2 linked regions of the Latilactobacillus sakei subsp. sakei DSM 20017 = JCM 1157 genome follow. The protein of the gene in region 1 interacts with the protein of each later gene in a pairwise test. Links are inferred from orthologs where the notes say so. Each region holds a gene or a part of one and is shown in the gene's direction. Other genes may lie near its edges.

The links.
Region 2: the proteins of LEUCM_RS08420 (region 1) and LEUCM_RS06800 interact in binary tests that used the Escherichia coli proteins (3 or more experiments, as listed by UniProt). The link is inferred for Latilactobacillus sakei subsp. sakei DSM 20017 = JCM 1157 from one-to-one orthologs.

What each region holds. Positions count from the first base shown.
Region 1 is NZ_AP017929.1:1,686,486-1,689,481, reverse strand. It holds LEUCM_RS08420 (penicillin-binding transpeptidase domain-containing protein), read left to right. Parts: upstream 1-427; coding sequence 428-2,566; downstream 2,567-2,996. Other genes in the region: mraY (phospho-N-acetylmuramoyl-pentapeptide-transferase), read left to right, coding at 2,599-2,996; ftsL (cell division protein FtsL), read left to right, coding at 57-431; rsmH (16S rRNA (cytosine(1402)-N(4))-methyltransferase RsmH), read left to right, coding at 1-45. UniProt on the Escherichia coli protein: Essential cell division protein that catalyzes cross-linking of the peptidoglycan cell wall at the division septum. Required for localization of FtsN.
Region 2 is NZ_AP017929.1:1,349,632-1,354,124, forward strand. Bases 1,688-4,493 are described here. They hold LEUCM_RS06800 (FtsW/RodA/SpoVE family cell cycle protein), read left to right. Parts: upstream 1,688-2,399; coding sequence 2,400-3,587; downstream 3,588-4,493. Other genes in these bases: typA (translational GTPase TypA), read left to right, coding at 1,688-1,974; LEUCM_RS06795 (DUF1507 family protein), read left to right, coding at 2,095-2,391; LEUCM_RS06805 (CAP-associated domain-containing protein), read left to right, coding at 3,598-4,493. Also shown: more of typA, read left to right, coding at 139-1,687.

The sequences.
Region 1 (2,996 bases):
AGTGCTAAGTTAAGAGTAGCTGAAAAACAAAAAGAAATAGACTAGAAGGAATGATTATGATGGCAACCAATGCAGCTCGCCAACTAACGACCCCAGAAAGTATTCCGAGTCAGGTTCAAGAACCTGCTCGTCAATCAGCGCAACAAACAACTCAAAAAGTAGCTTATTCAACACTTGAAAAATTAGCCGTTACCGTAATCGGGATTGCTTTTTTTGCAATGCTAGTAAGCTTACTCTCGACTAAAATCGCGGTGGTTAATGCACAACGGACATTAGAAAATACCACTCAAGATATGAGTCAAACACGTGCTAAAAATAATGATTTAAAACAAGAAATCGGGGAATTAACAAGCTCCGACCGTTTAGATGCCTTTGCTAAGAAAAATAATCTGAAATTAAACGAAAACAATATTCGGAATGTGGCTAAATGAGAAATTTATTTAGGACACATAGGAGTCCACGACAGAATCGACGCATATTTGGCGAAGTTTTATTGCTGATTATCGCGGCGATTTTTCTGATTTTCATGGGTCGTTTTGCGTACATCGCCGCAACCGGGCATATTGCGGGTGTTGATTTAACTAAACGATCGAACAAGAAATATGAAGGCGACTCCGTGATTCGGGCACAACGGGGCACAATTTATGATTCATCAGGCAATGTTTTAGCACAAGATACCAACGCCTATGCCGTTTATGCGGTTTTGAGTCATGATTATGTGACTGCGGATAAAAAGCCATTATACGTAGCAGATAAGAAGAAAACAGCAAAGGCGCTCAGCAAGTACCTCCCAATGAGTGAAGCTAATATTTATAAGCAATTGACGCCTAAAAATAAAGCTGTTTACCAAGTTGAATTTGGGAGTGCCGGGCAGAATTTATCACTCAGCATTAAACGAAAAATTGAAAAGCAACATTTGACCGGGATTTACTTTAAAGAATCACCAACACGCTTGTATCCTAATGGGACTTTTGCATCGCACGTTGTGGGGATTGCACAAACGCCTAAAGGTTCAGAAGATAGTGGTAGTCAAGATTTAGTTGGCGTCATGGGGGTTGAGAAGTATTTCAACGAACAATTAACGGGTCAAGATGGCTATAAGAATTTGACGAAGGATTCGTATGGCTATTCGATTAATCAGAACAAAAACAAAGTCAAAGCCGCTAAGAACGGTCAAGATGTGTATTTAACACTAGATTCACGGATGCAATCCTATCTAGAAAGTCTGTTGAGTAAAGTTAATAAGAAATATCAACCGGCTAGCATGAACGCCGTTTTAATGAACGCTAAGACCGGTGAAATTTTAGCGGCCTCACAACGACCAACTTTTAATGCAAGTACTAAAAAAGGTATTGGTGATGTTTGGCGCGATACTTTGGTCGAAGATGGTTATGAACCTGGTTCTGTTTTGAAGATTGCGACGTTATCAGCTGCGATCGATTCAGGTCACTATAATCCAGATCAATACTATAAATCGGGTTCTGTGTTGGTCAGTGGTAAGAAAATTAGTGATTGGCAGACCGCTGGGTGGGGGATGATTCCGCTCAACCAAGCGTTTGCCCGCTCAAGTAATGTTGGGATGGTCAAATTAGAACAGGAAATGGGTGCCAAGACTTGGAAGTCCTATATTGAAAAATTTGGCTTCCTCAAGAAAACGGGTATCGAATTACCAGGTGAGACGGCCGGCACCTTGCAATATGAACGACCACTTGATCAGGCGACGACTTCGTTTGGGCAAGGGATTAACGTCAATGTCATGCAGATGTTGCAGATGACAAGTGCCATTGCTAACAATGGGACAATGATTAAGCCGCAAATTTTGGCAGGTGTTGGTCAAGAACAACAAATCACACCGATTAAAGCCGGTAAACCAATCAAAGCCAGCACGGCTAAGAAAGTCATGCAAAATATGGAAGACGTCGTTTATAAAGATTATGGGACTGGTCAGGTTTACCAGATTCCGGGCTATAAAATCGCGGCTAAAACCGGGACGGCGCAAATTACGGGTCCTAACGGTGGCTATTTAACTGGTGCAAGCAACTATATCTTCTCAGTATCGGGAATTGCACCGGCAGATGATCCTAAATACATTTTATATATCACAATGAAGCAACCGGGTAATATGACGGATAGTGCGGAAACCATTTTATCGCAAGTCTTTAATCCAATGATGAAACGGGCGCTAGAGTATACGAAGGAAGCCGAAAAAGATAAGCAACAACAAGTTAAAGTCGCTTCGGTCTTGAGTCAATCAACAAAGGATGCGCAAAAGAAACTAGAAGCGCAAAACCTAAAGACAACATTGGTAGGTAGTGGTAATCTCGTCGTGCAACAATTACCAAAAGCCGGCAGTGTCATTTTGCCGAACCAACGGGTCTTGTTGATGACCAACGGCGCGATGACGATGCCGGATGTTAATGGTTGGTCAAAAAATGACTTACTAAAACTAGCGCAATTAACGGGGATCGATGTGGATATCAAAGGCAGTGGTTATGCTTATCATCAAAGTCTAGCGGTTAATAGTTTGTTAGACGGCGTCAAGCAAATTAAGGTACAATTAAAATAGTCAAATAAGAGTGGATTAAAGGAGTTTATATCATGTTAACGGGACAATTTTTAATACCCCTAATGAGTGGGTTTGTGATTACGGTGATCTTCATGCCGTTATTCATCGGTTATTTACGGTTTAAAAAAGAGGGACAAACAATTCGTGATGAAGGTCCTAAGTGGCACGCTAAGAAAAACGGTACACCAACGATGGGTGGGTTGGTGTTCATCGTTGCCGCAGTAATTTCTAGTATCTGGGTCGCTATCTGGTTGCAACAATTGACCAATAGCTTATGGATCGCATTATTCATCCTAGTACTATATGGCTTACTTGGTTTTTCAGATGACTTTATCAAAGTCTTCAAAAAACAAAACCTTGGTTTGCGGGCTTGGCAAAAATTAGCTGGTCAAATCTTGGGTGGCGCAGTTTTCTTAGCGGTTTATTTCCA
Region 2 (4,493 bases), 340 kb from region 1 along the record:
TTCATGAAAAAGTCTTGCGTATTTTCAAAAAATCGCTAATATAAGAAGCATAGCCCTATTTATTATGGTAAAATAATAGCTTGTATACATGAGACAAACAACACTAGTTAAGTCACTAGCGAGAGGAAGCTGAAACACTTGAAAAAAAGAGAAGACATTCGCAATATCGCAATTATCGCCCACGTTGATCATGGTAAAACAACCTTAGTTAACGAAATGTTAAAACAATCAGATACATTGGATGGCCATGCAGAAATTTCTGACCGTGCAATGGATACAAATGATATCGAAAAAGAACGTGGGATCACAATTCTTTCAAAGAATACTGCTGTTAAATATAATGGCAAACAAATCAACATCTTGGATACACCAGGACATGCCGATTTCGGTGGTGAAGTTGAACGTATCATGAAGATGGTTGACGGTGTATTATTAGTCGTTGATGCTTTTGAAGGTACAATGCCACAAACACGTTTTGTTTTGAAAAAAGCTTTAGACCAACATTTAACACCAATCGTTGTTATCAACAAAATTGACCGCCCAGGCTCACGTCCTGAAGAAGTGGTTGATGAAGTGCTTGAATTATTCATCGAACTTGGTGCTGACGAAGATCAACTTGAATTCCCAGTTGTGTACGCAAGTGCTATCAACGGGACATCAAGTCTTGAATCAGACTTAGACACACAAGCTCACACAATGGTTCCTATCTTTGACACAATCTTAGATACAATCCCAGCACCAGTTGATAATAGTGACGAACCACTTCAATTCCAAGTGGCTATGTTAGATTATAACGACTATGTTGGTCGTATCGGTATTGGCCGCGTTTCTCGTGGGACAATCAAGATCGGTGATCAAGTTTCTGTTCTTAAACTTGACGGTTCTGCTAAGAACTTCCGGGTTACTAAGATCTTTGGTTTCATCGGTTTAGACCGTGTTGAAATCCAAGAAGCTAAAGCCGGCGATTTAATCGCTGTTTCAGGTATGGAAGATATCTACGTTGGGGAAACTGTCACACCAGTTGACCATCAAGAAGCATTACCAATTCTTCGTATCGACGAACCAACTTTACAAATGACATTTGCTGCCAATGATTCACCATTTGTTGGCCGTGAAGGTGATTTCGTTACTGGTCGTAAGATTGAAGAACGTTTACGTCACCAATTACACACTGACGTTTCACTTCGTGTTGAAGATACAGACAAAGCCGGCGCTTGGATTGTTTCAGGTCGTGGTGAATTGCATCTTTCAATCTTGGTTGAAGAAATGCGTCGGGAAGGCTTCGAATTACAATTATCACGTCCAGAAGTTATCTACCGCGACGTTGATGGCGTAACTTGCGAACCTTTTGAAATGGTTCAAATCGATACACCTGATCAATACACAGGTTCAGTAATCGATTCAATGGCCCAACGTAAGGGTGAAATGCAAAACATGGAAAGTGATGCTAATAACCAAACACGTATGACTTTCTTAGCACCTTCACGTGGTTTAATCGGTTATTCAACAGAATTCTTAACGATGACTGGTGGATACGGTATTATGAACCACACCTTCGAAAAATACATGCCAGTTATCAAAAACTGGGAACCAGGCCGTCGTAACGGTGCATTAGTTTCAATCAATGCCGGTTCATCAACAACTTATAGTTTACAATCAGTTGAAGATCGTGGCCAATTATTCATCGGCGCTGGCGTTGATGTTTATGAAGGTATGATCGTTGGTCAAAATAGCCGTGATACAGATATCGCCGTAAACGTTACTAAGGGTAAAAACTTAACGAATACTCGTGCTTCTGGTAAAGATCACTCAGCTGCTATCAAGACACCTAAAGAAATGTCACTTGAAGAATCAATTGAATTCTTAAATGATGACGAATACTGTGAAGTAACACCTACTTCTGTTCGTTTACGTAAGAAGATTCTTGACACAAGTATGCGTACTAAAGCTGACAAGAAGCGTAAACGCGGATAATAAGCTTAAAACTATATTAAAAGGTAGCCTAAGACACTTTAGGCTACCTTTTTTTAGTGTCAGATATGGTATAATAACCTGCAGAGTGTGCATTACTATAACAGTTTAAGTGGGCGTTAAATGATGATTAAACAAGAAACAATCGGGTATGTGACTTTGAAATCAGACGCAGCTAAAATTGAAGCGTTATTGACGAAGCAATTTGATGCGCTTTGTTTAAGTCAATGTCCCATCATTGAAGAAATTATTGATACACAACTGTTTGGTTTTACAAAAGAGGTTGATTTTGCTAAAAGAATTCGTTTAATTAGTGATCAAGAAGGATCGAAATTAGTGAACGAACTTGAAACGCGTATTAATCAACTTTATTTAGAGATTTATCAAACGCAAGCTCAGAATGAAGTTCATAGAAATTAGGTGTAAGTGTGTGGCATAAGCTTCGAGATAAAGCGCAGTATTTAGATTATTGGTTATTAATCCCGTACGTTATTTTATGTGCGATAGGGGCCTTGATGGTCTATTCGGCGAGTTCGGATTTGATGTCGATTCACGGTGCTAAGCCAGATGCTTATTTTACTAAGCAATTAATTTATATCGGGCTGGGATTCGTCTTATTATTATTCTCCTTCTTTTTGAAGTTAAATCTATTAAGGAAACCTAAGTTTTTGATTGGTGTCACGGCGGTTATTTTATTAGCGCTCTTTTACTTGTTGGTATTAAGCCGAATTAGACCGGACGCCGCTATTAATGGGGCGACCGCTTGGATTAATTTGGGACCTTTTAGTATTCAACCAGCGGAATTTGCTAAGTTATTGATTGTTTTATACTTGGCTAATATGTTATCCAAACGTGAAAAGAATTTGTCAGAGCATTGGCGTGATAATGTGCGGCTATTTTCCGCACCCGTCATTTTGGTGGCCGTCATTATCGCCTTTGTATTGGTACAACCCGATACTGGTGGGGCGGCTATTCTAGGGATTATTCTATTGGTATTATTATTTGCCAGTGGGATTTCCTTCTGGTGGGGAATTTCAATCATCAGCGCAACCTTAGCGGTGATCATTGCGGCCATTGCTGGATTGAGTCGTTTGAATTTAACAACCGGTGTCAATTATCGGTTTAACCGAATTTTAGCCTTTCTAGAACCGTTTAAACTCGAAAATATGGGTGGGAGCCAACTGGTTAACTCGTATTATGCGATCAATAATGGTGGTTGGTTTGGTATGGGCCTCGGTAATAGTATTCAAAAACGAGGCTATTTACCTGAACCTTACACTGATTTCATTTTATCGATTACGACTGAAGAACTCGGTGTCGTGGGGGCCCTTTTCATTTTAGGATTACTCTTTTTACTAATTTTTAGAATTTTTACAATCGGAATCAGAGCTCGCCAAACCTATAATGCCTTGATTTGTTATGGGATTGGCACGATTATTTTTGTTCAAAGCTTATTTAATATCGGTGGTCTATTAGGCTTGCTGCCAATTACCGGGGTGACCTTACCCTTCATTAGTTATGGTGGGTCAAGTATGTTGGTGTTAGCAACGGGTCTTGGTTTGGTCTTGAACGTCAGTGCTCAGGAAAAAAAGGCACTCAAAATGAAGCAATCGTGAGGGCTCACAGATGAAAAATTTGATGCGCTTTGTGGTAGCGTTAGGCGCGTGGTTAGTATTGTTGTATGCGTGGCCCATTATGCATCATGTTCAACCAACTGTGGATTCAACGCAGGGCCAAACTAAACGTCATATGAAATTAACGCATCCGCAAAATCCATTATTAAAAACGCAAGGGCCGGCGAAGTTTATCAATCAACCTGCCGCAAAATTGATAGCGCAATATGGGCAACCTGTTAAGCAATCGGCAGAAGATGGCCTGCAGAGTCGTTGGTTATTTCAATTGAATAGTCGGCATTATATTGAAGCGACAATTGATGATCAGACAGGGACAACACAACAATTAGTGGTGATTGGTCAGGATAATGCGATCAAGCCGTTTAAATTTGGCCAATCGCTAAAAGCAATCACACAGGAAACAACGATTCCGGCTAATTATGAATTAAGTTTACATGAGCAAAAGTTTCAAATTGAGTTGAACGAAACGCAACAGCGGCAACGACCACTGATCGCATTTAAGAATAAAACCTATGCGATTTTGGTAATGCAAAAAGGTGAATTGGCAACGGCGGTTTATTTGAATGCTAATCGCTTGTTACAATCGAATTTATATCCGGTGACCTCAATGACGCCAGTCCCAGTACCAGAAGTGGTAACGGGACAGTCCCAGCAAATCGATGATGAACGGCAATTGGCATTGCTACAGTATTGTCAGACATTGCGACTCAATGCCAAGTTACCTGAGTTGCGTAGCGACGTATTACTTGAAGCGGATCAATTATTTTTGGCGACGCTGAAAGGTGCGCCTAAGACGTTGCTAACTGATGCTGGGGAGCAGCGATTGAAGCGTGCCAAGCAACAACGCCAAATGGCTTTACCGCAAAAATTAACTGAAGCGGATTTTAC